One region of the Acetobacterium sp. K1/6 genome, then DNA from elsewhere that is predicted to be linked to it. Evidence: riboswitches for the same ligand, from Rfam matches in the RefSeq annotation. Region 1 holds a riboswitch; the other holds the start of a gene.
What was found. A riboswitch is a leader RNA that binds a small molecule or an ion and turns the genes downstream of it on or off. The one in region 1 is predicted to bind S-adenosylmethionine.
Positions count from the first base shown of each region.

Region 1 (16,410 bases):
AGCAATAAAAAAGAACTAAAGCGCATGCAAAAAAAGGTGGATCAGATTCTGGAGCTGGATAGCCGTTTCGCGGCGATGAGTGACGAGCAGTTAAAAGGTCAAACATCAATACTTAAAGAACGACTGGCTCAGGGTGAGACGCTTGATGATTTATTGGTGGATGCTTTTGCCACCGTTCGTGAAACCGGTGCCCGAGTATTGGGTATGAAACATTTTCCAGTTCAACTGCTGGGGGGGATGGCCCTTCACGAAGGCAATATCGCTGAGATGAAAACTGGGGAAGGTAAAACCCTGGTGTCAACGCTGCCCGCTTACCTGAACGCTCTGGGTGGTCGAGGTGTTTATATTGTCACCGTCAACGATTATCTGGCTAAGCGTGACAGTGAGTGGATGGGTCAAATTCATGAGTTTCTAGGACTTGAAGTGGGTCTGGTTGTTCATGGCTTATCATTTGCGGAAAAGCAGCACGCCTACGCTTGTGATATAACCTATGGAACCAACAACGAATTTGGATTTGATTACTTAAGAGATAATATGGCCTCAGTCAAGGCTCAGCAGGTCCAACGGGAACTTAATTATGCGATTATCGATGAAGTGGATAGCGTGTTGGTGGATGAAGCCAGAACACCACTGATTATTTCTGGTAGTGGGGATAAAAGCACCAAGCTTTATGCGTTAGCTAATAGCTTTGCCAAAAACCTGAAGGCTGATGACTATATCAAGGATGAAAAAGCTAAATCAGTGATGCTCTCAGATGAAGGTGTCATCAAAGCAGAAAAATACTTTAACCTGACGAATCTGGCGGATATGGAAAATATGGAAATTTCCCACCATATCAACCAGGCTCTTCATGCCAATACCCTGATGTTTAAAGATCGGGATTATGTGGTGAAGGATGGCGAAATCATCATTGTCGATGAGTTCACCGGACGGTTAATGCCGGGACGCCGCTATTCGAATGGTTTGCACCAGGCGATTGAAGCCAAGGAAAATGTCAAGGTTAACCGGGAATCCAAAACCCTGGCAACCGTTACCTTTCAGAACTATTTTAGAATGTTTAATAAGCTTTCGGGGATGACCGGGACTGCCAAAACGGAAGAAGATGAGTTCCAGACTATCTACAATCTTAATGTTTTAACCATTCCGACCAATAAGCCGCTGATTCGAGAAGATCTTAATGACTTAATTTATAAAAGTGAGCAAGGGAAGTATCTGGCCGTGACCGAAGAGGTAAAACGCCGCCATGCCACTGGTCAGCCGATTCTGATCGGGACGATTTCGATTGAAAAGTCAGAGCTGCTCAGCACCTATCTCAAACGTTCCGGGGTTAAGCATAATGTCTTAAATGCCAAATTCTTAGAAAAAGAAGCTGAAATTGTCGCTAACGCCGGTCAAAAAGATGCGGTGACCATTTCCACCAACATGGCTGGTCGTGGGACTGATATTGTTCTGGGCGAAGGTGTCATCGAATTGGGTGGCCTTCATATTCTCGGGACCGAGCGTCATGAGAGTCGCCGGATCGATAATCAGCTCCGTGGTCGGGCAGGTCGTCAGGGCGATCCCGGTTCATCGCAATTTTTTGTCTCACTGGAAGATGATCTGATGCGGGTCTTTGGCTCGGAAAAAATCCAGGGCCTGGTTGAATCGATTGGTCTTGATGAAGAAACCCCGATTGAAAATAAAATGCTTACCAGAGGGATTGAAAACTCCCAGAAACGGGTGGAAGGTCGTAACTTTGATATTCGTAAGCACGTGCTTCAATATGATAATGTTATGAACCGCCAGCGTGAGCTGATTTATGAACAGCGACAACAGGTAATTGACGGAAAAGACATGGAAAATGAAATCTGGAGTATGACAGAAACGTTGATTAACGCTTATGTCGGCATGTATACTGGCGATGGCCAATATTATGATGAGTGGGATCTGGAAGGGCTTCATAAACATCTAGAAGCCAATGTATTGCCAAAAGAACTGGTCAATCTTCCGGAAAAACCCGACAGTCAGGAAGTTTTGGTGGAATCCATCCTGGCAAGTTGTCATCAGGTTTTATCTGATAAAAGAGAACAACTGGGCGAAGAACAGCTTCAGAACATTGAACGGATGATTCTGTTAAGAAGCGTCGATGGTGCCTGGATGGAACACATCGACAATATGGAACAGCTAAAACAGGGAATCGGACTGCGCGCCTATGGACAGAACGACCCCGTTAAGGAATACACCAAAGAGGGTTTTGACATGTTTGATGACATGATCATGCGAATTCAGGAAGATACGGTAAAATACCTGTTTAATCTAAATATCCAGGTAGCGACACCAGAAGAGACCCCGACCAAAGCGGTGGATTTTAGTCAACTGAAAACCAATGAAAATGAAATCGAGGGAAAACCAACAGGACCGGCCAGTGCGGGAAATAAGGTTGGCCGAAATGATCCCTGTCCCTGTGGCAGTGGAAAAAAATACAAGAAATGCTGTGGTGCATAAAAATAAATAGAAGGGGTGTGATCGTGATGATGGATTTGTATGAAGAAAAACAAATCATCAATGCAATGGCGATAAAACTTAAGGAAATGGGGAATTCACTTTGACTTGCCACGGCTTGTTAAAGAATTGGAAGCGTTAGAGAAGAAAACTGAGAATCCCGAATTCTGGAATGATCAAAAAAGTGCGCAAATTGTTTTAAAAGAGCAGAAGCTGATTAAATTAAAGGTCGATCATTATAATGAGCTGGCTGAAACGCTGGATGATATTATGGTCATGCTGGAGCTGGCAGAAGATGGGGAGTTGCTGGAAGGGTTTAGTGCATCAATCCGGGAACTTGACGAGAATCTCGACAATTTTCGGACTGAGACCCTGCTTTCCGGTGAATTTGACAGTAACAATGCAATCATTTCGCTACATCCCGGGGCTGGTGGAACCGAGTCTCAAGATTGGGCCGAAATGCTCTTGCGAATGTATACAAGATGGGCAGAGAAGAAAAAATTCAAGGTTAAAACCCTGGATCTTCAACCTGGTGATGTCGCTGGGATTAAAAGCGTTACCCTACTGATTGAAGGAATTAATGCCTATGGCTATCTAAAAACCGAACGGGGCGTGCATCGACTGGTACGAATCTCACCCTTTGATTCATCCGGCCGCCGCCATACTTCCTTTGCATCGCTGGATGTGATGCCTGAGGTGGATGAATCGGTGGAAATTGAAATATTGCCGGAAGATATCCGGATTGACACCTTCCGCTCCAGTGGCGCCGGCGGGCAGCACGTTAACACCACGGATTCCGCCATTCGGATAACGCATTTGAAAACCGGAATTGTGGTTCAGTGTCAAAATGAACGGTCTCAGCATCAGAATAAAGAGGTCGCCATGAACATGCTAAAAGGTAAGCTGGTAGAAATCATGGAACAGGAAAAGATGGATCACATCGATGACATCAAGGGAGACTACAGTCAGATTGCCTGGGGCAGTCAAATTCGTTCTTATGTGTTCCATCCTTACAATATGGTCAAAGATCATCGCACCAATGTCGAAGTAGGCAATGTCGGTAGCGTTATGGACGGCGATTTGGACGGCTTTATGAACGCTTATCTGAACACGATGATATAACAAGTTTAGAAGAATTGTTGGAGGGGAAAATGGCAAAGAGCTATCAGGAAATAAATAAAAAAATCGCCAGTGGCGAGGCTGTGGTTGTCACGGCAGAAGAAGTCATTGAAATTGTCAAAGAACGGGGCATCAAAGAAGCGGCCGATTATGTGGATGTGGTCACAACTGCCACCTTCGGTCCGATGTGCTCATCTGGGGCTTTTCTTAATTTTGGTCACTCGGATCCGCCTATTCGGATGGGTGAGATAGAAATTAATGGGGTTGAAGCATACGGCGGTTTGGCCGCAGTGGATACCTATCTGGGGGCAACCCAACCGTCCCGGGATAAAGGCATTGAATATGGTGGTGCTCATGTGATTCATGACCTGATCGCCGGAAAAGAAGTTCACCTGGTGGCAAAGTCTCAAGGAACAGATTGTTATCCCAGAAAAGAACTGGATACCTGGGTGAAACTGGAAGATTTGAATGAAGCCTATCTGTTTAATCCCAGAAATGTTTATCAGAATTATAATGCCGCGATTAATGGCTCCAGCCGGAGGATTTATACCTATATGGGTATTTTACAACCGAATATGGGAAACATCACCTATAGCACTGCGGGGGAATTAAGTCCCCTCCTCAATGATCCCCTGCTTAAGACCATCGGTATGGGAACCCGGATCTTTTTTGGCGGCGCTCAGGGCCATGTATCCTGGATGGGGACTCAATTTAACACTGCTTGTCCGCGAGACGAAAAGGGCTATCCCCAAACTCCCGGTGCGACCCTGGCCTTAATTGGGAACATGAAAGAAATGAATCCCAAATATATTCGGGGTGCGGTTTATGAAGGCTATGGCACCTCGATGTTTGTCGGCGTAGGCATCCCGATTCCGATTCTCAATGAGGAAATGATGTCCTATGTTGCGGTGGAAAATAAAGACCTTTATACCAATGTGATTGACTATAGTGTCCCCAAAAAAGCGAAACCGAATCTAAAAAAAGTAAGCTATGCTGAGCTGAGGAGCGGATCAGTGGATATTAATGGTAAGATCATCAAGACTTCACCGCTTTCCAGTCTGAAAATGGCCAGAGAAATCGCCGCAGAACTGGGCAACTGGATTAAAAAAGGTGAGTTTTTCCTTCAGGAACCGATTTTGAGCTTTCCCATGGAAAATACTATTAAGGGGCTTTTGATCAAGGAAGGAGAATCCCGATGATGACAAAAAAAATACTCTTGTCCTTCCCACAAAAGTCTGCCGGTCAGCCGATGGCGATGGAGCTGATTAAAACCTATAATCTCGATTTTAATATCCTGAAAGCCTTTATTGACGATAATATCAAAGGAACCTTGCTACTCGAAATAAAAGGCAAAGAGGCGGATATAGAAGCTGGGATTATCTATTTAAGAGAACACCAGATTGGTGTCAGAGACATCGAGTCAGTGGTCGAGGTTGATCCGGACAAATGTGTTGCCTGTGGCGCTTGCACCGCGGTCTGTGCGGTCGGAGCACTTGAAATGACCGAGGACTGGTCGCTAGTCCATCACGATGACAAGTGTCTGGAATGTCTGCTATGCGTAAAAGCCTGTCCAATGCGGGCCATACACGCCCTGATCTGAGGATGTTTGAACCGCGAACCTATCGAAATGTGATGAAAGCCGAGGATCTGGATTATTTCCAGGTCCTCGAATTTGAATCCGATCTTTTTATTGGGGTAGATCACGGCAGTGTGACCCCTCAACTAACCGAAGCCGTAAAAACTGAGCTTCACAGGCTGCGCCAAAACATTGCTAGCTACAATAATGACGAACCGGATTTTATACCGTCACTGACACCGCTGACATTAAATCCCTGTGCAAGCCCGATTGTTTCGGATATGTTAACAGCCGGGAAAAGAGCCGGGGTAGGACCGATGGCAGCCGTGGCCGGTGCTGTCTCAAAGTATATCGGCAGGATGCTAAAATCCTATTCAACCGAGATTGTGGTGGAAAACGGTGGAGATCTGTTTATTCAGACAAAAAAAGAACGGCGAATTGCCCTTCATACCGGAAATCTTCACTTTGCGGATTTGGGTATAAAAATAAAACCCCGCGAAAACCCGCTGGGGATTTGCACTTCATCCGGGATCATGGGTCATTCCTTGAGTTTTGGGAAGGCTGATGCGGTTACCATCATCAGTTCCGACATTCCCCTGGCTGATGCTGTGGCGACGGCGCTGTGCAACCGCATTAAAAAACCAGCTGATGTTGCACATGGAATCGCCTGGGTCAAAGGTATTCCCGAAATTGCAGGCGTTCTTATTGTCATTGAAGATCAACTGGGTGCCTGGGGAGAGATTGAGTTGTGCTGAATTTAGTGCTTGACAAAGAAAAGAATTAAGGGTATTATTCTAAAAAAAGTAACTCAATAGTTTACCTATCCAGAGAGGTGGAGGGACAGGCCCTATGAAACCCGGCAACCAGCGAAAGCACGGTGCCAATACCGGCAGTTTATTTTGCCATGATGGGATTTTAATGCAGAACATTAACCTCGTCACCGACGAGGTTTTCTTTGTTTTAAAATCGAGAGGATATTGGGGTTTAATGGGTAAGTAAGTTAGTAAGATTCTTAAATAGGAGGACAGATCGTTGAATATAAAAGAAATACTCAAAAAGAAACGGCTTTATCTCGATGGTGCCATGGGAAGTTTGCTTCAGAACCAGTTAGATGTAATCGGTCCGGTGCCAGAAGCCCTGAACCTGACCCATCCTGAACTAATTAAAGAAATTCACCAATTATACATTGATGCTGGTGCCAATATTATTCTTTCCAATACCTTTGGGGTTAATGGTTATAAACTTAAGGGGAGTGGCTACTCGGTGGAACAACTGGTTACGGTTGGGGTAAAAAATGCCAAATCCCTGAATCCGGATTTTACGGCCCTGGATGTGGGTCCTCTGGGAACCCTGATCGGGGCTTTGGGCGAAATGTCTTTTGACCAGGCTGTAGACTATTTCAAAGAGGTGGTTGCGGCCGGTGATAAGGCCGGTGCGGACCTGATTGTCATTGAGACCATGACCGATATCTGCGAGGCCCGGGCGGCCCTGATAGCCGCTAAAGAAGTGTCGGATCTGCCGGTAATTGTATCGATGACCTATGAGGAAAATAGCCGAACCTTAACCGGTAGCGATGCCTTAACAGTAGTTGCCATCCTGGAAGGACTTGGCGCCGACGTCATTGGCATTAATTGTTCGACTGGACCAGATGCGATGTTGCCGATTATTAAAGATCTGGTTTATTATGCCTCGGTACCAATTATGGTGGAACCCAACGCCGGGTTGCCGCACATGAAAGACGGCAAAACCGTCTATGACATCACCATCGACCAGTTTACCGATTATATGACCCAAATTGCGGAAATGGGCGCCGTAATTCTGGGGGGCTGCTGTGGCACAACGCCAGACTATATCAAAAAAATGAAGCAGGCCACGAAAGATCTTCCCCTTTATGCGGTAACGCAAAAAAGTTTTACCGCCGTATCCTCAAGCACGAAGACCATTATCTTAGGCGAGGATATCGATATTATTGGCGAATGCATTAATCCCACCACGAGCCCGGTGCTTAAGGCGTCCCTGCGTCAGGGTGAACTCGCAGTCGTAACCCAATTGGCCGTTGATCAAAAAAAAGACGGGGCGGGTATTTTGGATATTAATTTAGGTTTACCGGATATTGATGAGTTAACAATGATGCAGGAGGCAGTCGATACGATCAGCCGACTCGTGGATTGTCCGCTGCAGATTGATTCCTCCAATCCGGAAGTCATTGAAGCGGTACTGCGAAGCTATCCCGGCAAAGCGATTATTAATTCGGTGAATGGCAAAAAATCATCGATGGATAAGATTTTCCCAATTGCTAAGAAATATGGTGCCCTTATTCTGGGACTGACCATGGATGAAACCGGTATTCCCAGTCTGGCAGCCGATCGTTTTGCCATTGCCAAGAAGATCATCAAAACGGCCGAATCTTACGGCATCAGTAAAAAAAATATTCTTATTGATGCCCTGGTGTTAACCGCTTCGGCGCAACAGAAGGAAGTCCGGGAAACCATCAAAACCCTGGAAAAACTGCGGGCTGAGCTGGGGGTGCCAACGGTGCTGGGGGTTTCTAATATTTCCTTCGGGCTGCCTAACCGCGAACTTTTAAATCGGACTTTTTTAGCCATGGCGCTGGAAGCGGGACTGACCACCCCGATAATGAACCCCAGTAATAAAGAAATGATGGACACCATTAAAGCATTTCGGGCGCTCTGGGGGTTGGATGGTCAATGCATCGCTTATGCCAACGCTTATAAAGACAGCAGCTTTGGCGAAGCCAAATCTGAAACGGAGCGAGCCGCCCTGGGCTTAAAAGAGATCATTGAACAGGGACTTACCGATCAGGCGGCAGAAGCCACCGCCATTCTGCTAAAAACCCGAGAACCGCTGGATATTGTCAACAACGAAATCGTTCCCGCCCTTGATGCGGTGGGGGATGCTTTCGAAACCGGAGAATGCTTCCTGCCCCATCTGATTTTTGCGGCGGAGACGGCTCAAAAGGCCTTTGAAGTCATCAAAGAAACCATGGCCAGGGACGGTCAGGCTCAGGTGGTCAAAGGAAAGATTGTGTTAGCCACTGTTGAGGGCGATGTTCATGATATCGGAAAAAATATTCTCAAGGTTATCTTAGAGAACTACGGCTACGCGATTCTCGATATTGGCAAGGATGTCAAGGCCGAAACCATTATCCAGGCCATTCAAGCTGAAGACATTAAACTGGTGGGTCTTAGTGCCCTGATGACAACAACCGTTAAAAATATGGAAAAAATCATCAAAGAAATCAAGGCCAGCTGCCCGGCCACCACGATTATGGTGGGCGGGGCGGTCTTAAACCCCGAATATGCCAAGACCATCGGTGCCGATTATTATGGCAAAGATGCCCGGGAAGGCGCCAGCATTGCCAAAATAGTATTTGAATGAAATAAAAACGGCTGAACCATCATTTTGGTTCAGCCGTTTTTAAAGACCATATCAATACATAATAAGAGTTTGCTTGCATGCTTGATTATTGCCAGCGTTTCGGCTAAAATAGGGGTGTGATATATTTTAGCCGAAAGGAGTAATGTAGCAATGTATATTAAAAGAAATATGGAGCATGTGTTTCTCTCATTAAATCAGCAATATCCGGCCATTTTGATTACCGGTCCCCGTCAGGTTGGAAAAACAACCATGCTGCAAGAACTCATAAGGATTGAAGGTCGAAGCAGACATTATGTCTCATTGGATGATCTTAATGAAAGATCATTGGCCAAGTCAGATCCGGCGATGTTCTTTCAACTTCACAAACCGCCTGTTTTCATTGATGAGGTTCAGTATGCGCCAGAGCTTTTCACCTATATAAAAATGAGTATTGATCAAAATCATAAGGCCGGTGATTTTTGGATGACGGGCTCCCAGCTTTTTAAGCTGATGAGTGGGGTCCAAGAATCCTTGGCAGGGCGGGTGGCGCTGCTTCATCTTTCAACCCTTTCGCAACAGGAAATTTATCATCAGCCAGAAGGGGCGTTTACCCTGGATTTTGAGGTTTTGTATGAACGGCAGAAGCGTATCGGCTCAGTCAGTACGCCGCAAATTTTTAACCGGATATTTCGCGGCGGGATGCCGGCCCTGGTCAGTAAGCGATATGAGGATCGCAATATTTTTTATTCCAGCTACATCAATACCTATCTGGAAAGGGACGTAAGAGATTTATCAGGTTCCATCGATTCGCTTAAATTTCTGAGATTTATTACCGCAGTGGCAGCCCGCACCTCTCAAATGGTGAATTACAAGGGGATTTCTGATGATTGTGACATTGACCAGATAACGGCAAAAAACTGGCTGCGGATCTTAGAAACCCTGGGGATTATTTTTTATCTGCACCCTTATTCAAATAATGTTTTAAAACGAACGGTTAAAACGCCAAAACTGTATTTTTATGATACCGGATTAGTCTGTTATCTGACAAAATGGAGCAGTGTCGAAACGGCTATGAATGGTGCGAGTAATGGCGCTCTCCTGGAAAACTATGCCGTTAGCGAAATTCAGAAGAGTTTTCAAAATGAGGGGCGGGAATCATTTTTATATTATTATCGCGACAAAGATGCCAAAGAAATCGATCTGATTATGGAAGGTGATGGCAAACTCTATCCGATCGAAATTAAAAAAACTGCCACGCCATTAAAAAGAATGACACAGAAATTTTCGGTCATTAATAAGTCGCCCTTTCAGCGCGGAACTGGTGCGGTACTTTGCATGGCCGAAAAACTCGGTGCCTTTGACAGTGAGAATCTGATTATCCCGATTGGGCTGATCTAGGGTTGACGTAAATGAAGCTAAGATGTGGATTAGAAATGGTCGTGAATAGTTCAACTGAGAAACTAAATCACTCGAATATCAATTGATACGCATCGACATCAAAAAGCCCCAGATCGGTCAGGCGCAGGGCGGGGATCACCGGCAGGGCCATAAAGGAAAGGGTGATAAAGGGGTCAACCCCGGAGGGAACCCCTAATTTATGGGCGTGTGAAATCAGTGATGCCACCTTTTCCTGAACCACCTCGCCGGTTTCAAGACTGATCAGGCCAGCCAGGATCAGGGGGACTGCACCGATGATGCTGTGACCAGCTGCGACCACATAACCGCCACCAATTTCGGTGAGGTGATTGACTGCCAGCAGGATATCCTGATCATTATCGCCCACCACAATAATATTGTGGGAGTCATGGGCGACGGTGGTGGCAATGGCCCCGTTCTTTATCCCAAAGCCCTTGATGGGGGCTACGCCAACATTGCCAGTATGACCATATCGTTCTATGACGCAAAGCTTATTATAGGTTGCGTTGGGGGTAAAAAAGCCGTCTTTCCCCGGCAGTGATTCAATCAGATGCCGGGTTTCAATCTGATCTTTGACAATTTCAATGACATGATCTTTTTCGCCAATGGGGAGCTGCAGTTTTTCCGGGGTGAGGGTCGGGATATGAACCGAATCAAGGAGCCGGAGATCAATCTCATACTGGGTTCTATGTTCCCAGAGGCAGTCATCCACCAGGCGGCCATTCCAATAGACCTGCTCCACATTCATGGTGCCCAGATCGGATAAGATGACCAGATCGGCCCGGTAACCGGGAGCAATAGCCCCCAGTTTTTTTAACCCATAAGCCTGGGCGGTGTTAATAGTGGCCATTTTGATCGCCTTGATCGGGCACAGCCCCAGATCAATGGCCCGTTTGATATTAAAACGGATATGTCCGTCCCGATGGATGTCTTCTAAATGTTTGTCATCGGTACAGAAGAGGAACCGATCGATCGGTAACTCCGTTTTTAATAAACCGCTAATGATGGCATGCAGGTTTTTGGCTGCGGAACCTTCCCGGACCAGAATATAAAAACCGGCCCGCAGTTTTTCCAGGGCCTCGGCAAAGGTAGTGGATTCGTGTTCACTGTGGATGCCGGCGCAGGCGTAGGCCTGGAGCGGTTTTCCTGTAAGACCGGGGGCGTGGCCATCTGAAATTAAGTGTCGGCACAGGGTCAGTTTATCAAGAATCTCAGAATTACCGGCCAGGACATCGGGGAAACACATCACTTCACCCAGCCCCAGAATTTGGGGATGATCCAGATAGGGTTGCATATCAGCAGCCCCAAAAGGTCCGGCACCGTTTGTTTCAAAGGGTGTGGCGGGCACTGAAGAGGGAAGCATTAAAAAAACGTTTAAGGGGATCGCTTTGGTGGCGTCTAAAAGATAATCAAGACCCGTTTTACCGGCGACATTGACAAGCTCATGGGGGTCGGCAATAATCGTCGTGGTGCCGCTAGGAACAATCGCCCGGGCTAGCTCAAAGGGCGTGACCATGCTGGATTCAATGTGCATATGGGCATCAATGAATCCGGGGACAAGATATTTTCCGCCCAGATCCACTTCTTTTACGCCTTCATAAGAACCGATCCCCACAATGGTATCATGATTAATGGCCAGATCCTGCAAACAGATTTCCTCGGAAAATACGTTGAGAATTCGGGCATTTTTCAAAACCAGATCGGCTTTTTCAAAACCATTAGCCACGGCAATATTATTTTTAAGTTGTTCCTGATATTTTTTCATACTCCATCCGATCTTTGCTTGGCGATAATAAATTGCGATGATAAATTATTATAACCTGATATGAGTCGTTTTTTCACAAAAATATGCGATTATTATATAAATCTCATCAAAAAAAGGTTATAATGAAAACCAGTACATCGATTATCCCGGTACGTCAATTTGCTTATAAATTATAATCATTGTAAAGCAGAAAGTAATTCTAAGAAAGTGGTGAACTAAATGAAAAAATGGCGATGCACAGTATGCAACTATGTACACGAAGGTGATACTCCACCGGATAAATGTCCGATTTGCGGAGTAGGACCGGATAAGTTTGTCTTAATCGAAGAGTCAGAAGCCGTTGAGTCTGCTAAAGAAAAAAAATGGCGCTGTACTGTTTGTAATTATATCCATGTGGGTGAAACCCCTCCCGATGTCTGCCCGGTTTGCGGCGTGGGGCCGGAAAAATTTGTGCTGGTAGAAGAAGTCGAGGATGGTTTAACCGACAAAAAAAGAGATGCCCTCCAAACCTTATTATTTAATGTCAGTTATGGTCTATATATTGTTTCTTCTGTTAAAGATGAGAAACTCAATGGCATGGTTTCCAATACCTTTATCCAGGTCACCAACACTCCCTTAAAAGCCAGTGTGTGCTTGGGAAAAGGAACCTTGACGGCAGAATATGTCAAAGAATCGGGCGTATTCGGCGCTTCAATTTTGGGGAAAGACAATTTTGATCTGATTAAACACTTTGGTTACCAGAGTGGTCGAGACGTGGACAAGTTTAAGACGCTCAGCTATATTACCGGCAAAACCGGATGCCCCGGCTTACTAGAAACATTGTGCTTTATTGAATGTGAAGTAGAGCAGACCATCGATCTGGGAACCCATTACATGTTTATTGGTAAGATTGTTGATGGGGACGGATTCAGTAAAGAGGAACCGATGACCTACGCCTATTATCACGCTAACCGATAGAAATTAAAAAGCCCCTGCAAACAGCAGGGGCTTTTTGTTACTCCGTTTCTCTTAAACGCTCAACAATGGAGCGTCGGGAAACCACATGGTATACAATCAACGGTACGGCAATGCCAAGTACGGTAAAGATTGGGGCCACCAGGAGGATCGGTAAAACGGTAAAACGATAGGTAAAAAACCAGAATAGATTAGACAGCACATTAGCCAGCAAGGGGCCGGCAGCAATACTGAGTAACAGTGATACGACTACCGCACCTAAGGAATAAAACAAGCCCTCCCAAATTAACATCGCTTTAAGCTGATGACCCGTCATACCGATTGATTGGAGCATGGCCAGCTCATGACGGCGAGTTAGAATGCCAGTTAAAATGGCATTGAGAAAGTTGAGCACTCCGATTAGTCCGATGATCAAGCTCAGCACGCCTCCCAAGATTAGAAACATTTTTTGGAGTGTGTTAAACTCTGCCGCGTAAGACGCTTTACTCTCATAGTCGAGCTGGGTTAACTGTGCATTGGTCAGATCACTCAGATAAGCCTCCATCGCGGTAGTGTCCGCATCACTAACATCACAAGCGTAGTACATGACCTTGTCGGTGCCACTGTCCGAAATAAAGGTCTGATCGTTTAGGATAAATTCATCAGCACTATAGTAGCGATAATTGAGTGATTTTGGTAAAGTGATCAGTGCCGCCACCTCGTAGTCAATATCCTGATAGGTTTTTGCCCGATACCGATAAGGCTGATCATCGGGTGGCTGATCAGGGTCCAAAATGGCACCCGTGTTGGGGTTATAATATTCGTACGTCTCCACATAGCGTAGGGTAACCGTATCGCCAAGCTTGGCCCAATGGGAATCCATTTTGGTGTTGCCATAGTCGTCGGTGTTATAAACCGCGGCGAGATAACGTCCGCCTGGTTCGTGAAGCTTTGATAAATCGCCTTGCAGGAGAGTCAGTTTATCAAGTGTATAAGGCTCCATGCCGTAAAGCTGAGCGCGGTCAGCCAGTAAGCCGGCCTCATTTTTTTCCATAAAGGTAACCATATGATCCAGTGTTTTGGAGTCATTCCATGGGCTGTTTTTCTCACGAATATGGTCTGCGGTAACAAATTCCTCCACCGCACTGGTTTTGCCATAAACCCGGCCCCCAGCTACTATGCCAGGCTGGTTCTCCAGACTAACAATAACATCTTCGGGTAGTGCATGATCGCCATCCCAGTAATTCCCAACCTGAAAGTAACCGGCATCAGCCACAATAAAATCAGAAACCATATTCACCAGGTACTTGTCCATATCAAATCCGTTAGTAAAGGTAACGGTCAGATTGAGCAGCAACACCGCGAGTGCAAGAGAAGTCATTGTGATAGCGGTCTTGCCGGGGCTGCGACCGAGGTTTGCCCATGCCATTTTGAGTAGCGATGGTCCGGACTGGCCCTTACGGATCGTTTTTTTAGTCGTTGTGCCTTCGGTATAGCGAACGGCCTCCACAGGGGACACACTGGCCGCCAACCGCCCCGGCCGATGGCAGGAGATCACCACCGTGATGAAGGCAAAAAGTGCTGAGCCTAAAAAAATAAGGGGACTGGCTGATACCGAATCCTTGACGACCCCATTAAGTTGGAACAAGATCACCGGAGTCAGTTTGATCCCGATTCCATAGCCAACCAGTAAGCCCAGAGGAATGCCAATCACAGACAGTAGCAGGGCCTGTTGACGGATGATCCGCCGGAGCTGTGGCCCGGTGGTACCGATGGTTTTAAGCAGACCGTAAAAGCGAATATCGTTTGACACCGAGATCGAAAAGATATTATAAATAATCAGATAGCCGGTTAAAATAATAATGAGCAGCAGACCCACGATGGCAAGGACGGTGATGGGGTCCAGACTGTCGGCAAGTTGCGAGCTGGTATAACCCCAGTTCACACCGGTTGAAATAAAATTATCCCCCAGCGAGCGGTTTTCATTTTGATAACCGTTATTTTTTAGGATTTCGTTGAGATGCTGTTCAATATTTTGTGAACGGTCAAGCATGACATCCATATTCCATGAACCGGTGATGCCATCGGCCCCAATCCTACTGCCAAGCCCGACTTGATCGTAGATCGCCTGGGTCCGGCTGAGGGGAATGAGGACATGGTTGGCGGCGATGGCCTCATCATATTCCCACCAGCCACTCAGGGTAAAGGTCTCGGTTACCGTGATACCATCCACATCAAAGGTCAGGGTAAAGGGGTTTCCCAAAACCGGTTCGACGCCGAGAAGTTCTAACACCCGGGTGTCGGTGGCGGCTTCGTCTGTGCCCTCAAGTGGTAAATGGCCAGCGATTGGGTCACAATACATCCAGTGGGCCTGATTTGCATCGCTGTAACCAACCTCCACATGGGATTTAAGAAAAGGTGCCGTTTCTGGTATTCCCACAAAGCGACGAAGCCCATAGTCTTTGATCAGGGGATCGGTTTTAATTTCATCAAACTGCGCTTGGGTCATGTATTTGAAGGTACCATGATTCCAGCCGCCGCCCTGACGGAAGTTTGCCTCCTGGACGGAATGGTTAATCGACAAGGATACGGTAAACAGCGAAGTAAACAGAATGGTGGTTAAAGCAATGGCCAGAATAGCGATGAGGTTTCTTATTCGCGCGGCTTTCATGCTTTTAATACTCAGTGTCCGAATGGTTTTTTTGTTGGCGATATTCATTAGTTACACCTTCTTAACGCGCGACGATCAAGCCGTCTTCGATGCGGACGATGCGATCAGCCATTTGGGCAATTTCCTCGTTGTGGGTAATCATGACAACGGTTTGGATAAATTTCTGATTGGTAATCTTTAGTAGCCCCAGAACGTCCAGACTGGTTTTGGAATCCAGATTGCCGGTGGGTTCGTCAGCCAAAATAATGGCTGGTTTTGCGGCGAGTGCCCGGGCAATGGCAACCCGCTGCTGCTGCCCGCCGGAGAGGTTATTGGGCAGGTTCTGGAGCTTGGATTTAAGGCCCAGGGTATCGATGATGCGCTCAACATAAGCCGCATCGGGTCGGTTACCGTCTAATTGAATCGGCAAGATGATGTTTTCATAGACGTTAAGCACCGGAACTAAGTTGTAATTCTGGAACACAAAGCCGATCTTGCGACGGCGAAAGATCGTCAGCGCTTCATCCTTTAATGAAAAGATAGCCTGCCCGTCGACTGTGACGCTGCCACTGGTGGGGCGGTCCAGTCCGCCGAGCATATGTAAAAGGGTGGATTTGCCGCTGCCGGAAGTTCCGACAATGGCGATAAATTCGCCTTTTTCAACGGCCAGATTGACGCCGGCCAGAGCGTTTACGGTACTTTCGCCAGCACCGTAAATTTTTTTTAAATCAGTTGTCTCTAAAATCATAAATACCTCCAAAAATAAAATAAAACATTGAATTCTTCAACGCATAAACTTTATCATGGGTTTCTTTCCAGAATCTTTCCCGCTTGGAAGTAATTCTAACAGTTTTGTAAGAATTTAAACCGTCCGGGGTAAAAAAACCGAGAAAACGGAGCCGTCCCCCAGTGATGAAGCGACTTTAATGTAACCGCCCTGCCGGATTAAAATCTGGCGGGTTAAATATAGACCAATTCCCAGACCATCCTGTTCGCTGAGTGCGGGGGAACGGTAAAAGCGCGTAAAAATTTTAGCCTGATCGGTTTCAGCGATACCCATGCCGGTATCGCTGATATCAATGCGGCAAAACA
Region 1 covers NZ_JAXQGA010000009.1:105,911-122,320, reverse strand. Annotated here, with positions in the region: gene secA (preprotein translocase subunit SecA) at 1-2,484, shown strand, start outside; one part of gene prfB (peptide chain release factor 2) at 2,511-2,585, shown strand; one part of gene prfB (peptide chain release factor 2) at 2,587-3,603, shown strand; gene U2P91_RS09930 (homocysteine biosynthesis protein) at 3,633-4,799, shown strand; gene U2P91_RS09925 (NIL domain-containing protein) at 4,796-5,200, shown strand; gene U2P91_RS09920 (UPF0280 family protein) at 5,155-5,931, shown strand; SAM riboswitch class I at 5,994-6,090, shown strand; gene U2P91_RS09915 (homocysteine S-methyltransferase family protein) at 6,209-8,575, shown strand; gene U2P91_RS09910 (ATP-binding protein) at 8,726-9,952, shown strand; gene ade (adenine deaminase) at 10,020-11,735, opposite strand; gene U2P91_RS09900 (flavin reductase) at 11,955-12,692, shown strand; gene U2P91_RS09895 (ABC transporter permease) at 12,730-15,387, opposite strand; gene U2P91_RS09890 (ABC transporter ATP-binding protein) at 15,401-16,066, opposite strand; gene U2P91_RS09885 (HAMP domain-containing sensor histidine kinase) at 16,181-16,410, opposite strand, start outside.

Region 2 (16,410 bases), on a different contig from region 1:
AATTTTTCAAGTTTCGTTGCGCAGGTTTGTGATTCCACCGGCGTGACCGAACTCATGTCAACAATAACACTGCCCGTTTTGATGGAGTCGCAAACACCCCCCTGATTGAATAAAACAGCTTGAACGATACTACCATTTGGCAGGATTGTAAAGATAACTTCACATTGTTCCCCAATTTCAGATAGAGATCCTGAAATCGCCCCCAATGTGACCAGTTCATTCACAGCCCTGCTATCCAAATCATTGACCATTAGCCGACAACCGCCTTTTAACAGACATTTGGCCATGGGTTTTCCCATAATGCCTAGCCCTATAAAACCTGTTAATTTATTCATCGCTAGCCTTTCATTTTAGTAGGTCATCCTACATTTAGTTGTTTTAAAAAAATCCAAACCGCACAAACAGATAACGTCCTACATTTGGAACCCTTTACACTTATAATATGAGCTTTTTAATCTTTTGTCAAGCAAAATATATTCAAAACATCATTCCATTTTTTGTATCTAAAAAGCAGCTCCGGTTCTTCTCACCCGAGCTGCTCAATCATTCGCTATTATTTCGCCATATTATTCAATATGATAATCCTCATAGCCTCTTTTGACTTTTTTGATTTGGGTATACGTTCGTTTCATACCGATCGACTGGATTACCAAAAATAAACCGAATATACCAAAAGCAACACCAACAAGCATGACGATAATGGTTGCCGGGCCCATCGGATTAATAAAAGCGTAGATGCCAAACCCAATCAATGCCACGCCCATGACGATTTTAACAATTCTACCCACGTTTCCCGAATTTGCCGAAACAATCAATAGAAAAATTCCAGTAATGATGGCCCAGATGCCGATGATAATGATAAAAAATGCTACAATCACATTGGGAACCAGTAAGAAGACAGCGGCAATGAGCAGATCAAAGATTCCCCTTGTCAGACTGAAACCGATATTGGCATCATATTTATACCGCATGATCAATGCTGAGACAATGTATATAATTCCCATGATCCCACGGTAAACCCCAAAAGTAAAAACCAGCAGGGTGATCGCATGATTGCTGAAGAATACCGCAAAAATACTTAGGGCAATAAAACACAACCCATCCAGCAACATCAGCCACCACTTACCATAAGACCGTTCCAGTATATCAATGCCCAGAGATTTCGCTTCACTTTGATTCATATGATAACCTCCATCATTTCTTTGTGGTTATTTTTATCATTATTCTTTTTCCAGTGCTGCCACAACCCGATCAAAGACCTGGCCGGCCCGCAGTTTAACCGGGTTACAGGCAGCTACTTCATCGCGATGATGTTTTTTGATATAATCACAATCCAGACTGCCAAACTCTTTCTCGAATTCTTCGACTAAAAGCTTTGCTGCTCGCGTCATTTTAGCCTGGTCTGATGGTCTTTCTTCAGTGAATAAAGCGCCCAGGGCTGCCAATGATCCCGAAAAGGCGCCACAGGTTTTCTCAGAATAAAATCCGGCCCCAAATCCCTGCAGCATCCGAAAGCTTTCCGGCCGCAGATTTAAATCATATTTTTCATTGGCCGAACGAAGCAGTACCTCGGCACAATTCATATGATACTGGGGTTGTTCTTCAACTGGTTTGTCTTTTCCAAAAGCATTATAAATCTCAACATATTTCTCCATCTTTTCCTCCTCATTGTTTTTAGCGTTATAGCTGGGATACATCGTCGTTATACTTAAGATTATTTTACCACGATGCACCCCATTTAGCTAAATAAAATTGATGAAGTGGATGGTTTTTTTGATTTAATAAATTCTATAAACTGCTTTTCAGTTTTTCTACCATATCAAGTCGTTCCCAGGGCAGATCAAGATCGGTTCGGCCAAAATGACCATAGGCCGCAGTTTGTTTGTAAATGGGTGCTCTTAAACCGAGGTTTTTAATGATCGCGGCTGGTCTGAGATCAAAATGTTTTTCAATTAAGGCAATAATCTTGTCATCTTCAATTTTTCCGGTGCCAAAGGTGTCCACATAAATTGAAACCGGTTTGGCCACCCCGATGGCATAAGCCAGTTCCACTTCGCATTTATCTGCCAGGCCGGCGGCAACGATGTTTTTGGCCACGTGTCGGGCTGCGTAGGCTCCAGAGCGATCCACCTTTGTGGGATCTTTTCCCGAAAATGCCCCGCCGCCATGACGGCCATAGCCACCATAGGTATCGACAATAATTTTACGACCGGTTAAACCACAATCGCCCTGTGGTCCGCCGATGACAAACCGCCCGGTGGGATTAACAAAATACTTCGTATCGGCGTCCAGTAAGGCCGGATCAATCACGACCTTAATTACTTTTTCAATCATGTCCTTCTCAATGGTTTCTGAAGAAACATCGGTACTATGCTGAGTAGAAATAACCACGGCATCAATCCGTGTTGGCACCCCATCATTGTATTCCACCGTTACCTGGGTTTTTCCATCCGGACGTAAATAGTTAACGATTTTTTCTTTGCGGATATCGGTGAGTCGTTTGGCCAGTTGATGGGCTAGTGATATTGGCAATGGCATAAGTTCCGGGGTTTCATTGCAGGCAAAGCCAAACATCATCCCCTGATCACCGGCACCAGCAGCCAGATCAGCTTCTCTTGATTCACCTTTTCTTGATTCCAGTCCTTCATCCACACCCATAGCAATATCGGTTGATTGCTCATCAATGGCTGTAACGACTGAACAGGTATCACAATCAAAACCATATTTTGCCCGATCATAGCCAATTTCACGAACAGTTGCTCGGACAATTTTAGGAATATCCACGTAGCAGGACGTCGTAATCTCGCCGGCAACCAGTACCAAACCAGTTGTTACCAGTGTTTCACAGGCCACCCGAGCCATCGGATCCTGTGCGAAAATGGCATCCAGAACGGCATCGGAAATTTGATCAGAAATCTTATCGGGATGGCCCTCTGTCACCGATTCTGAGGTAAATAATTTTTTCATTTTGCTCTCCTTTTTTAATGTAATGTCCATTTACCTGATCGCTTTTATGATAATCACGAACGTTGATAATGAAAAAGCCTCGTCTAACGACGAGGCTAATGTTCACATTAAATCCCATCATTGCGAAAATATCGCAGGTATTGGCACCATACATACGCTGGTTGCCGGGTTTCATCGGGCCTGTCCCTCCACCTCTCTGGATAGGTAAATATTCAATTACTTTTTTTTTATCATACACATCATTATTTTTTTTGTCAAGTACTTTATTTACGACTAAAGTTTTCCGCTCGTTTTATCGTTTGATTCAAAGCTCTTTGTTTTAAACGATAAGAGGTGTTTAACTATAAGACGGTACAACCGTCATCCGTTATCACCACATCATCTTCAATCCGAATGCCGATGCCAAGCTTTTCCAGATATAAACCCGGTTCCACCGTCATTACCATTCCCGGTACCAAAATTAAATCGCCCTCCGGTCGCAAATCATGGGTATCCAAACCCAACGGATGACCAATCCCATGATAATAAAATTCTGTGATATCATTATTTTCGGGAACAAAACCGGCACGACAGCATTTCTCCAGAAACAGTTCCTTCGTCAGTTGCTGTAAATCTTTCATCACTGCACCCGGTTTGTAGGCGACAATCAGTTCCTTTTGAACGGCTTCCACAATTTCATAGAGCTTTTCCTGCTGCCTAGACATTTCTCCACTGACCGGAAAGGTCCGACTTAAGTCGCCGCAATAACCATCCACTCTGGCGCCCAGATCAAAGAGAACCAAATCCCCTGATTTTAACTGACAGTGATTGGACACATAATGCAAAACGGTGGCGTTTTGTCCTGATGCGACAATGGTTTCAAAGGCCAATCCCTCAGTTCCTTCTTTTTTTACATAATATTCAAAGAAAGCAGCCAGCTCATATTCGTAGGTACCGGATTTAATGAATGCCTTCATTTCTTCGATGCCTTTTTTTGTAACCGCATTGGCTTTCGCGATGGCGCGCATTTCTTCCTCGCTCTTAATCAGTCGCAAGCCCGCTAAAATGGGATAAAGATCCTTTAACTCGGATTGCTTTAAGATCTTTTTAAGCCCCTCATCGGTGGTTTTAAAACTCTGATGTTTAGGCGTTTTAAAATCAAAATAGACGGTTTGAACCGCTGCTGCACGGGCAATCTCCTTAGGTAAATCTTTAACATAATAAACTTCATCAATGCCTGAAACCGCTTTTGCTAGATCGCGATTGATCTTTTTACCCACCCATTTTTCTTTTAATGGATCGGCCGAGTCAATAAAGAGTTGATAAGCGCAGTCATTATGATGGTTTTTTATTATCACAAGGACCACCTCCGGCGCTCTTATACCGGTTAGATAATAAAAATTATTGTTGGCAAAAAAGGGATAACTGGCATCCGCCGTCATCTCTATTTCCCGGCCTGAAAATAAAATGGTAAGACTGTTGTTCGCCAGCCTGTCTGCCAGTTTCTTTCTGTTTTGTTGATAAAAATGCTGTGATAGTGCCATCACTTCTCCTACTATTTAAAATAACGACAGGCCGGCTGCCACCAATGCGGTAACAATCATACCTGCCGTTGCTGAACCCAGAACTACCGAAATCATACTGTGCTTAAAATCCAGCCCGATCAGTGAAGCAGCCAGACACCCGGTCCAAACTCCTGTTCCCGGCAAAGGAATCGCCACAAAGATAAATAAGCCCCAAAACTCATACTTCGTCAATTTATCCGATTTTTTCATTCCTTTGGCAATAATCCAATTCGCCATCTTCCCGAAAACCTTGGTTCCCGACATCCATTTCAGGATGGCTGGAATAAACAATAAGATAAACGGTGCCGGAATAATACTCCCCAGCACACCTAATAAATAGGCTTGCAGGTAGGGCATATCATAAGCTAAAATTGCCAGAGGAATGGCACCTCTTAGTTCAACAATGGGAATGGCAGATATGACAATGATTTCCAGCCAATCCGGTAAAAATGCCAAAAAACTAATAATTGCCTGTTTCATTTAAACAAATCTCCTTTTAATCTCTTCTGTTAAGTGTTAGAATGACTATAGAAAGCCATTAAGACTATATTGTACCTTTTATGAAAGACTTTGACAAGTGCTGAAACGTGACGCTTTACTTTAGCATCAAAATGAAAACAGGAGTACACCATGAAAAAAATTCTTGGTCCCCTTCGCCGGGGTATTGAAAAATATCAGATGATCAAACCCGGAGACCGCATTGCGATTGGTCTGTCCGGAGGAAAAGACAGCACGGCACTACTTTATGCCATGAAACGCTTTCAATACTTTTCGCCAGTCCCCTTTGAACTGGAAGGGATTACCCTGGATATGGGCTTTGACGGCATGGATCTGACCCCATTAGTGGATTTATGTGCCCGACTAAAGGTTCCCTACACCATCAAAAAAACCACTATCGGCCCGATCATATTTGAAGAACGACAGGAAAAAAATCCCTGTTCACTGTGTGCCCGCATGAAACGTGGTGCTCTTCATGATCTGGCCATCGAGCAAGGCTGCCGAACTGTCGCCCTGGGCCATCATGCCGATGACGCCATCGAGACTTTTTTTCTCAGCCTGTTTTACGAAGGCCGGATTAACACCTTTTCACCGGTGACCTATCTGGATCGAAAAGACATCACCCTGATCCGTCCCTTAATTTTTGTTAAGGAACGGGACATTATCGGAGACCCGGAAATGAAAGATCTGCCGGTAATCCAAAGCACCTGTCCCGCCAATGGCTACACCAAACGAGAAGACATCAAACAGATGATTAAAAACCTCCGCAAAACCATCCCGGATCTGGATGACCGGGTTTTGGGAGCTATCCAAAACAAGGAACAATTGAATCTGTGGTTTTAAACTGGTTTAAAACGATCGATAAAACGTCACGCAGTACCAACAATTGTTACATCATGTTGTTTGCATCGGTTCGGCAGTCTACAGGAACTTAAAGAAATTTTAATGATTTTTTATTATAGTAAGCTAAGAAAGCAGGTATGAAAATGAATGAGAAAATACTCGTTGTCGATGACGAAGCATCGATTGTTGATTTAATAAAACTGGAACTGGAATTTGAAGGTTATCAGGTGGAAACCGCCAGCGATGGTATAGAAGCTGTCGAAAAAGCATTAGCGGTCCGTCCGGATCTTATCGTGCTGGATATTATGCTACCAAAGAAAAACGGTTATGATGTTTGTCGGGAGCTGTCTCCCCAATTGGGCGTTCCAATTATTCTTTTAACCGCCAAAACCGATATCATTGACAAAGTCTTAGGGCTGGAACTGGGCGCTGACGATTATCTGACCAAACCCTTTGATAACCGCGAACTGCTCGCCCGAATCAAAGCGCATCTCAGACGTTCAACAATTACCATTGAACCTCAAAAACAGGAATCGCTGTTAAAAAATGGTGACTTAAGCATTTATGCTGATGAACGAATGGTCTTGTTAGAAGGAAACGAGATCCATCTCACTCCCAAAGAATTTGAATTGCTCTTTTTGCTGGCCTCCAATTTGGAGCAGGTTTTCCCCCGCGATACACTACTTGAAAAAATCTGGGGATATGATTATTACGGCGACACCCGAACAGTTGATATGCACGTTCAGCGCATCCGACGAAAAATTGACACCCAGGGCAATAAATACATCCAAACTGTTTTTGGAATTGGATATAAAATGAGGAAACTTTAATGCAACTAAGCTATCGGGTTCGAATGATCTTATACAATATCCTACTTTTTGCTTTTGCATTCTTAATTGTTGTATTTTGTGTTTTTCAAGGAACCTCCTACTACTATATTAACCAAACAAAAGACACCTTGCAAAAAACAGCCCAGGACTCCACCTTACTGATCAGTCAGGAATTAAAAAATGTTCAGATCCCGGATTCCCTTAAAAACCGATTTTTTACCAATAGTCTGTATCTTTCAAAAAGCATCGCCGAAAGCAAAAATCACCGGGTCGTGCTTTTTGATGACATGGGAAATCGCATTGCCGATTCGCTTGAAGAAACAACCCTTACCAATACACTAAAAACAGAGGTTGATCTTGCCGTGGCTGAAAATGCATCAGTTTTTACCTTAAAGTCCATTAATGATGCCCATATGGCGTATTTTGCGTCTCCGATTATAATTGATAATACCGTGGTCGGTTACATTGGTTTCATCGATTCAATGCACGAAATGGACAATTTTTTACGTATTGCCGGGATCCTTTTCGGGATTGGTGGCGTAATTGGTCTGATGGTTATGATTTTTGTAACCATGACCTTTTCCAAGCACTTTTTTCAGCCCATCAAAGATTTGACTAAAATATCGAATGAAATCAATCACGGTAATTATAATTTAACGATTTATTATAAACACACCGATGAAATCGGGGATCTGACCCATGCCTTTAACGGCATGGTTACCAATATCAACAGTGTTATCCTGCAACTGGAATCAGAACGAAAACGGCTGGCCGGGGTTCTGGCTTCCATCGATGATGGGCTTTTGGCGATTGATAAAAACGGTAATATTATCACTTCAAACAGTTATATAAAAACTTATTTTAATGTGAGCAACCCCAAAACGATTTATGATTTTCAGTATCAATCTTTTTTGCGGGATATTTTTGACAGCCTTAAAAACGGCAAAGACCATATATCTGAAGAAATTGACTGCAACAACCGGAATCTGTTGTTGATTGGCAGTCCCATCCGGGAAAAGGGTTTTGAAGAAAACTATATGATCATCATCCGTAATATGACCGCTGCTCGCCATATTCAGGAAGAACAGCGGAAATTTATCAGCAGTGTTTCTCACGAATTGCGTACCCCTCTAACCACCATCATTGGATATACCGACATGCTCACCCGCCGACAGGTCGCCGATCCGGAAATTCTTAACCGCTCGCTGAACACCATCAATCGGGAGGGGCATCGACTGCTGCGACTCGTTGATAACCTTTTAAACGTCAACAAGTTTGATAAAGCTGAGTTTGATTTTAAGAAAACGAACCTGAATATTGTTTTGCTTCTTTCCGAGGTGGTTGAACAAATGCAGATTAAGGCCAGTCAATCCGATATCGAAATTAATTATGTATCTGAAGATCTTCCTGAAATCCTGGGGGATTATGACCGACTCCAACAAGTCTTTATCAATATCATCCATAATGCCATCAAATATTCAAACCGTGGTGAAATTATTGATGTCATTTCAGCTATTGAGGATAATCACATCGTCGTATCGATCCGCGATTATGGACCGGGGATTTCAGAAATTGAACAAAAACGGATCTTCAATGCTTTTTATCGGGTTGAAGAGGATCGTTCCCGGGGTTATGATGAAGGCGGCTCCGGCCTGGGCCTTTATATTGTAAAACAGATTGTCGAAAAACATGATGGAAAAATTGACATTGTCAGTCAAGTGGGCGAAGGGACCAATATTATTGTGACACTTCCCATTTTGTCCGTCTTAATTTATGGAGGTGAAACCGATGAAAAAAGCAAAAAATAGAGTCCTTGTCTTTTGTTTTGTTTTATTGAGTTTGTTTATCACCAGTGGTTGCCAGAACCTCTTTATTCCTGTAAATGTACCGGTTGTTTTACGAAATAACCCAACCTCAAATGACCCTTTGCCACAGCAAGTTAGCATTCAATCTTATACTATGATCGCCCCCGGAATCGTACAGGATATTACCAATAGCGGAAATAATCTGATCCTTTTTACTTTTGGGACCTTCTATAATATTGACACCTATACTATTGAAACGATGCAGTTGTCCTCATTTGTCAATTCTGACAAAAGACCATTGAGCGCCTTTTATGATACCTTTGACACAGGTATTTACTATGCCGAAAAATTAGTCGATCCCTTAACGGGCAGCATCGACACTCAGATTGTCTGGTCGGACGTCAACAAAAACACGACCCGGATCATTTCCCTGCCGGAAGAAAATGTTATCCAGCGCTTTGGTATTGGCGATTCCGGCCAGGTGGTCTATGCCAATAACACAAGTCAGATTGTAAAGGCCGACAGTGAAGGGAATCGACAGATTTATAAGCTTCTTAACAACTATAATATCCTGGCCGTTGACTATATCAATAAAGAAAAGGTCGTCGTGTTTATGGCAACCGACCCCCAGAATGAAGAACGAACGAATCTATACTATGCAAAATTAGATGATGCTTCTTCTGAATTGTCTTCCACCCTAATTGCTGATAATGTGAGCAGTTTTGATATTAACGACTTAAACAATCAAGTGGTCTTTGTTAAAAACGGCGGCGACTCCCAAACGATCCGTACCTGGGATACCAACGCGACAAACTCAAGCAGTATCGCAGACGGTAGTTTTGGATCAGTCCGCTTTACACCAAACGGTGAGCGCATTGTCTTTACTCAGACAACACCCAATTCTGATGCTCAATCCAAATCGATCTGGATCATGGATACAAGTGGTAAAAATCCGCTCCAGCTCACGGCACCACTTAGCGTAAATTCAGAGATTATTTGTCACCCTTACAAATCCATGCTTTTTTTCTCAGTCGAAAAAAGCTCAAACAGTATTAACTCAACCGATGATCATACACTATCCCAAACCTATCAACTCACCTATAAAATTGACTGAATCCAAAAAGCGATTGGTATCATATGATACCAATCGCTTTTTATTAAGTATTTAATTAATTCTACTTCGTTTGAACCCGGCCCTGATAAACAACCCCACGGATGGGATCAACTGAAATAAGTTTCCCATGTTCAAGGATTTCCAACGCTTTAACAACATTGACAATAACCGGAATATCATAATGAAGTCCGGCAATGGCTCCTTCCGAACTGAGTCCACCTTCTTCCGTAATAATTGCCGATGCCAACAGTAAGATCTGACTAAGCTCTGGTGTCAGGGTTTTCACCACTAAAATATCACCTTCCTGAAAGTCATCCAGATTATCAGAAGTAATGAGTTTAGCAAGGCCAGTCACTGAGTTTTTCCCAATGCCGACCCCATTAATGATGGCATTTCCGACGGTATGCACCTTAATCATATTGGTATTTCCCTGAACACCTAAGGGCACACCTGCAGCAACGATGGCGAGATCTCCAAATTGCACATAGCCCTGCTCCATTGCTTTTTTTACCGCATCCATAATCATACTGTCAGTGTCCTTAAATTCCGGCGTGTAAATACAATTGACTCCCCAAACCAGGCCCAGACGACGAATCGTTGTCACCTTATCAGTAACCGCCAGAATCCCGCAATCAGGACGGTATTTGGAGATCATCCGGGCCGTATGACCTGAGGATGTGGCTGCGATAATAGTCTGTGCATCGAGTTGTTCAGAAATCTGACACGCCCCTTCGCTAACTGCATTCGTAATGCTCAGTTCCCCATGATCCGGTTTTTTACGACGGGCGTACTCTTCCGAATCTTCGCTTTTTACGACAATATTAAACATCGTTTTTACCGACTCTATCGGATAAGATCCCGCTGCTGTTTCACCTGATAACATCACGGCATCTGTTCCATCAAACACGGCGTTAGCCACATCACCGACCTCAGCTCGGGTCGGTCTGGGATTTCGCATCATCGAATCGAGCATTTGAGTTGCGGTAATAACGGGTTTCCCAACAAGGTTGCATTTTCGAATAATGCTCTTTTGAACCAGTGGTACATCTTCTGCCGGTATTTCTACCCCCAGATCCCCTCTGGCAACCATAATTCCATCGGAAACATTAAGAATTCGGTCGATATTCTCGACACCTTCCTGATTTTCAATTTTAGAAATAATGTCAATCAAATCTCCGCCATTGCGTTCTAAAACCTTTCTGATCTCTAATACATCATGGGGTTTTCTCACAAACGATGCCGCCACATAATCGACTCTTTGCTGGATTCCAAAAATAATATCACCGCGATCTTTTTCTGTTAAAGCAGGTAATTCAATGCTCATACCTGGTAGGTTGATACTTTTTTTGCTGCCCAGCGTTCCACCATTTAAAATCGTGCAGACCATTTCATTATTAAAAACATCTTCCACTTCCAATTGAATTAATCCATCATCGATGAGAATCCGACATCCCGGCGATACTTCATTGGGAAGATTTTCATGGGAAATACTGAAACGTTTTTCGTCACCCTGGATAATTTCGGTGGTTAGTGTTACCTTTTCTCCGGCAACCAGTTCTACCTGTCCGGCGCTCAGTTCTCCAGTTCTGATTTCGGGTCCCTTGGTATCCAACATAATCGCAACGGGAATCCCCAGCTCTTTACGTACTTCTTTGATCCGCTTAATTCTGGCCGCATGTTCTTCATGACTACCGTGCGAAAAATTGAGTCGTGCCACATTCATCCCATTGAGAATAAGTTCTTTTAATATTTCCTTTGTATCTGCTGCTGGTCCTAATGTGCAGACAATCTTAGTTTTTTTCATTTTCTACCTCTTTTCTAATTTAATCTCTCTCTATAAAATAACAAACATAAAAATCTTACTGATCAGCACCATCGTTATTGTTTATAACGCTGGTATAACCCGATTTACACGATGTTTGTTTTTATGAATCGCTCAAATGGATAATACCGAAGCCATATCATAAATATCCTGTCGGAAAATCTTTGGCATCGCCAGAGCTTCTTCGATCGGAATACCCAGATACGAGCCACATCGCTGGGCCATCACTGTTCCCGTTTCTTTCTTTATAATACTTAATACCGCATTATAACCCATAAAACTGGCCAGATTCCGATCCATATTCGACGGTGATCCCCCTCTTTGAATGTAGCCCAAATTTGTCCCCTTCGTTGTTACCTGGGTTTTTTCTTCAATCTTGACACAGTAATCCCGGTAATTACCACAGCCTTCTGCTAACATGACAATACTATGAAGTTTCCCCCGATCTTTCCCCTGCAGCAGTCGCAAACAAATCGCATCCAGGTCGGTTTCAACCTCCGGCAAAATTAAGGCCTCTGCACCTCCGGATAATCCCGAGTAAAGGGCGATATCGCCGCATTTTCGGCCCATCACCTGAACCACATTAATGCGATTATGGGAGTAGGTGGTATCTCTGATTTTGCTGATCGCATCCAGGGCTGTTGTTACGGCCGTATCAAAGCCGATGGTATAATCGGTAAATCCCAGATCATTATCAATGGTACCGGGAATACCCACCACGCTGACCCCTAATTTCTGGAGTGCCAGGGCACCATTCATGCTGCCATCACCACCGATAATAATCAGATGGTCAATGCCATATTCTTCCAGCACTTTGGCACCTTGCTTAACTCCCGCCTCGGTTGCAAAAAACTCACTTCTGGAGGTCCTGAGGATTGTTCCCCCCCGCTGTAGAATATCCGCTACCGAATAAACACTAAACGGTGTAATGTCGCCTTCCAGCAAACCTGCAAAGCCCCGATTAATCCCATAGACCTCAACCTTATTAAAGATTGCTGTTCGCACAACGGCCCGGATTGCTGCATTCATGCCGGGGGCATCGCCTCCGCTAGTTAAAACTCCAATTCTCATTTTTATTTTACCTCCACATTTTTTATTCCTAAAATTTGTCCTAATTCAGTGATCAGGGTTTCTTCAAGGGTAACCCATAAGTCTTTATTGGCCCCAAAATGCTTACCTTCGTTTTTTAAGTATAACACCACCGGCACCGATCCCGGATACTTAATTAGAATCGATTTTACCGATTTTATCAAGGCTTTTTCTGTTAAATCCCCTAAACTCAAAACCAGCTTTTGGCGCTTTTGGACTCCGTCATTGTTCTCATATGGCGCTTTGCTTTCGGTTACAGCCAGGTTTTGTATGTTCTTAGGCGGTTCTCCGATGGGATAGATCTGAGCTGCAATCACCGAGGTTCGAGCTTCTTCATTGTAATTGATTCGCCCCTTGATCACCAATGGTTGATCTTGTTTTAAATAACGACGATACTCATCATATGTTTTCGGAAAAACTACCACTTCGATGCGCCCATAAAGATCTTCAAGGGTTAGAAACGCCATCATCTGGCCTTTCTTTGTCATCATCGTTTTGCTCTCCACAATTAAACCACCAATACTGACTTGCTGTCCGTCCCGAATACCAGCATCTTTTAAATCCTGATAGCTGTCAACACTGCTGGAAAACAAGGTGACGGTTTTTTTTAAGATATCTTCATATTTTTCCAGTGGATGGCCGGTAACGTAAAGACCTAAAACTTCTTTTTCCAATGCTAACCGTTCTTCTTTGGAAAACGGCTCTTTTTGAGGGAAATGATCCTCCTTCAGCGTTGTCAGTTCCTGTGATCCACCCAGTCCGGCCATATCCAAAAGGGACATCTGTCCGGAAATGCGATCTTTCTTTTCTCGCTGAACCTGATCGACAATCAGTTCAGCAATGGCCAGCATTTGCGCCCGGCTGTTGCCGATGCCATCAAATGCCCCGCCCTTAATAAGACTTTCGATGCTGCGCCTGTTTAAGGATTTCAGGTCCACCCGCTCACAGAAATCCCGTAGATTCAAGAAATTGCCCTTGGCTTTGCGTGCTTCAATAATAGCGGCAATGGCATTTTTACCGAGCCCCTTAACGGCTCCCAAACCAAAGCAAATCGAATTACTAGAAACACTAAACTTCTCGTAGCTTTCATTAATACTGGGTGGTAATACATGAATACCCATTTTTCGGCAATCTTCTATATATTTCGCCACTTTTTTCTCATCATCCATAATACTCGACATTAAAGCCGCCATAAACTCGGTGGGATAGTAGCACTTCAACCAGGCAGTTTGATAGGCGACAACGGCATATGCCGCCGCATGGGATTTATTAAAGGCGTATTTTGCGAAATCTTTCATTTCTTCAAAGATTTTTTTTGCCGCCGCTTCTGATACCCCCCGGCGGATGGCACCGTCAACTAGAACTTTTCCGGTTTGATCGACTTCACCATGGATAAAAACCAGACCCTCGGCCTCCATCACGCTAATCTTTTTCTTGGACATGGCCCGTCTGACCAGGTCACTTCGTCCCATTGAAAAACCAGCCACATCGCGAAATATCTGCATCACCTGTTCCTGATAAACCATACACCCATAAGTGACGTTGAGGATATTCTCAAGAATGGGATGATCATAGGTAACCAGAGAGGGGTTTTTCTTGTTTTCAATATAGCGTGGAATCTGATCCATCGGCCCAGGCCGATAAAGTGAGATCCCAGCGATAATATCTTCAAAACTGCCCGGTTGGAGTTCCTTGATAAATTGCTGCATGCCCCGGCTTTCCAATTGAAAAACACCCAGGGTGTCGCCTTTTGAGAGCATTTCATAAACCTTGACGTCATCCATTTCCAGACTGTCCAGATCCAGACGACGACCAGTGCTATGTTCAATATGCTCCAGGGCATCGCGGATCACCGTTAAGGTTCGCAGGCCCAGAAAATCCATTTTGAGCAGGCCCAGATCTTCCAATAAACCCATCGGAAACTGAGTTGTGATTACATCATTGTTTCGATAAAGCGGGATATATTCAACCAGTGGCAAATCTGAAATGACCACCCCGGCGGCATGCGTCGAGGCATGCCGGGATAAACCTTCAATGGACTGAGCGGTCTTAACCAGCTTGGCAATATCGGCATCTGAATCTTCCATTTTTTTAAGTTCAGGATTTTCTTTTAAGGCTTGTTCAATGGTGATATTGACCCCTGGATGAATGGGTATTTCCTTGGCCACCCGATCGACCAGGCTGTAAGGCATATCGAGTGCCCGGCCAACATCCCGGAGCGCACCCCGAGCCGCCATGGTTCCAAAGGTGATAATCTGAGCCACCCGGTCTTCGCCATACTTGTTCACCACATAATCGATAACTTCCTGACGCCGTTCGTAACAAAAATCCACATCAATATCCGGCATTGTTACCCGCTCCGGATTTAAAAAACGTTCAAACAGCAACTGATACTTAATCGGATCGATGGTGGTGATTTCCAAACTATAGGCAACCAGGCTGCCGGCAGCACTTCCCCGTCCGGGCCCAACCATGATCTGATTGTCTTTAGCATATTTGATAAAATCCCAAACGATGAGAAAATAATCATCAAAGCCCATCGTATGAATGGTTTCCAATTCATATGCCAAACGATCTTGTAATTCTTTGGTCAGCGTTTGGTATTTTTTTACCAATCCTGCCATACACAGGCTTTTTAAATAGTCTCTGGCCCTTTCACCGGGAGGCAATTCAAACTGCGGCAGGTGGGTTTTTTCCAGGTCAAAGCTGACCTGACAGCGCCTGGCAATGCGATTGGAATTTTCAATCGCTTCGGGCAGATCAGCAAAGAGCTTACGCATTTCTTCCTGACTCTTTAAATAAAATTCATTGTTGGGAAAACGCATCCGCTTTTCATCCGAAACGGTGGCTGCGGTCTGAATGCATAAAAGAATGTCATGGTTTTCACTGTCTTCCTTGTGGACATAATGGACATCGTTCGTCGCCACCAATGGAATGCTCATTTTTTTTGATAACTGAATCATCCGCTCGTTTATCAACGCTTCTTCCCTGAGACGATGATCCTGAATTTCCAGGAAGAAATGATCTTTACCAAAAATATCCTGATAAACCCGACAACGCTCTTCTGCTCCAGCCAAATCATTGTTTAGGATCAATTGCGGAATCTCACCAGCGATACACGCAGACAAGCAAATAATACCATCGCTGTATTTTCTTAAGCAGTCATGATCCACTCTGGGCTTATAATAAAACCCATCAATAAAACCTTTTGAAACAATCTTCATGAGATTTTTATACCCAAGGTTGCTTTCTGCTAACAAAATGAGATGAGCTCGTTCTTTGTCATAGACGGGATCCTTGTTTTCAAGGCCTCTTGGAGCAACATAAACTTCACAGCCGATAACCGGATGAATTTTTTCCTTTAGACAGGCCTTATAAAAATCAACGGCACCAAAAAGCACCCCATGATCGGTAAGCGCAATACTCTCCATGCCACTTTCCGCCACCGCCTTAACAAGCTCGTTGATCCTGCCAAAACCATCTAATAGACTATATTCGCTATGCACATGAAGATGTGTAAACTGTTTTTCCATCTTTTCTTTCACTTTACTGTTAAAATTTAATTTCATGTTTTTCTAATTATTTCCGATTTCTTTAATTTTTATTATAACATAGATTCTTAAAAATAAATAGACATTTTGTCCCAGGCGGTTGAAATTGATCCCAGCAGCCGTGGCCTATCTATTTTCTACATTATATACTATTTTGCACTGATTATTCATTTTCATTTTAAATGATTTATTTCAACCGTTTTTTTTATTTGTTATTTATTTAACATTATTTTTTACTGGTAATCCTTTACATTATTTCAGAGTTATGTTAATATATGTTTGTAAACAATTTTACCTTTGCTTACGAAAAGATTCACTAATTTCATATATTGGCAGGAGTTATGGAG
Region 2 covers NZ_JAXQGA010000018.1:18,273-34,682, reverse strand. Annotated here, with positions in the region: gene garR (2-hydroxy-3-oxopropionate reductase) at 1-335, opposite strand, end outside; gene U2P91_RS14180 (DUF308 domain-containing protein) at 567-1,181, opposite strand; gene U2P91_RS14175 (C-GCAxxG-C-C family protein) at 1,221-1,655, opposite strand; gene metK (methionine adenosyltransferase) at 1,789-2,967, opposite strand; SAM riboswitch class I at 3,079-3,174, opposite strand; gene U2P91_RS14165 (Xaa-Pro aminopeptidase) at 3,309-4,490, opposite strand; gene U2P91_RS14160 (small multi-drug export protein) at 4,506-4,991, opposite strand; gene U2P91_RS14155 (tRNA 2-thiocytidine biosynthesis TtcA family protein) at 5,142-5,852, shown strand; gene U2P91_RS14150 (response regulator transcription factor) at 5,996-6,682, shown strand; gene U2P91_RS14145 (ATP-binding protein) at 6,682-8,490, shown strand; gene U2P91_RS14140 (hypothetical protein) at 8,471-9,601, shown strand; gene pyk (pyruvate kinase) at 9,663-11,405, opposite strand; gene U2P91_RS14130 (ATP-dependent 6-phosphofructokinase) at 11,538-12,494, opposite strand; gene U2P91_RS14125 (DNA polymerase III subunit alpha) at 12,497-16,045, opposite strand.
Region 2: another riboswitch for S-adenosylmethionine. It lies ahead of metK (methionine adenosyltransferase); the one in region 1 lies ahead of U2P91_RS09915 (homocysteine S-methyltransferase family protein).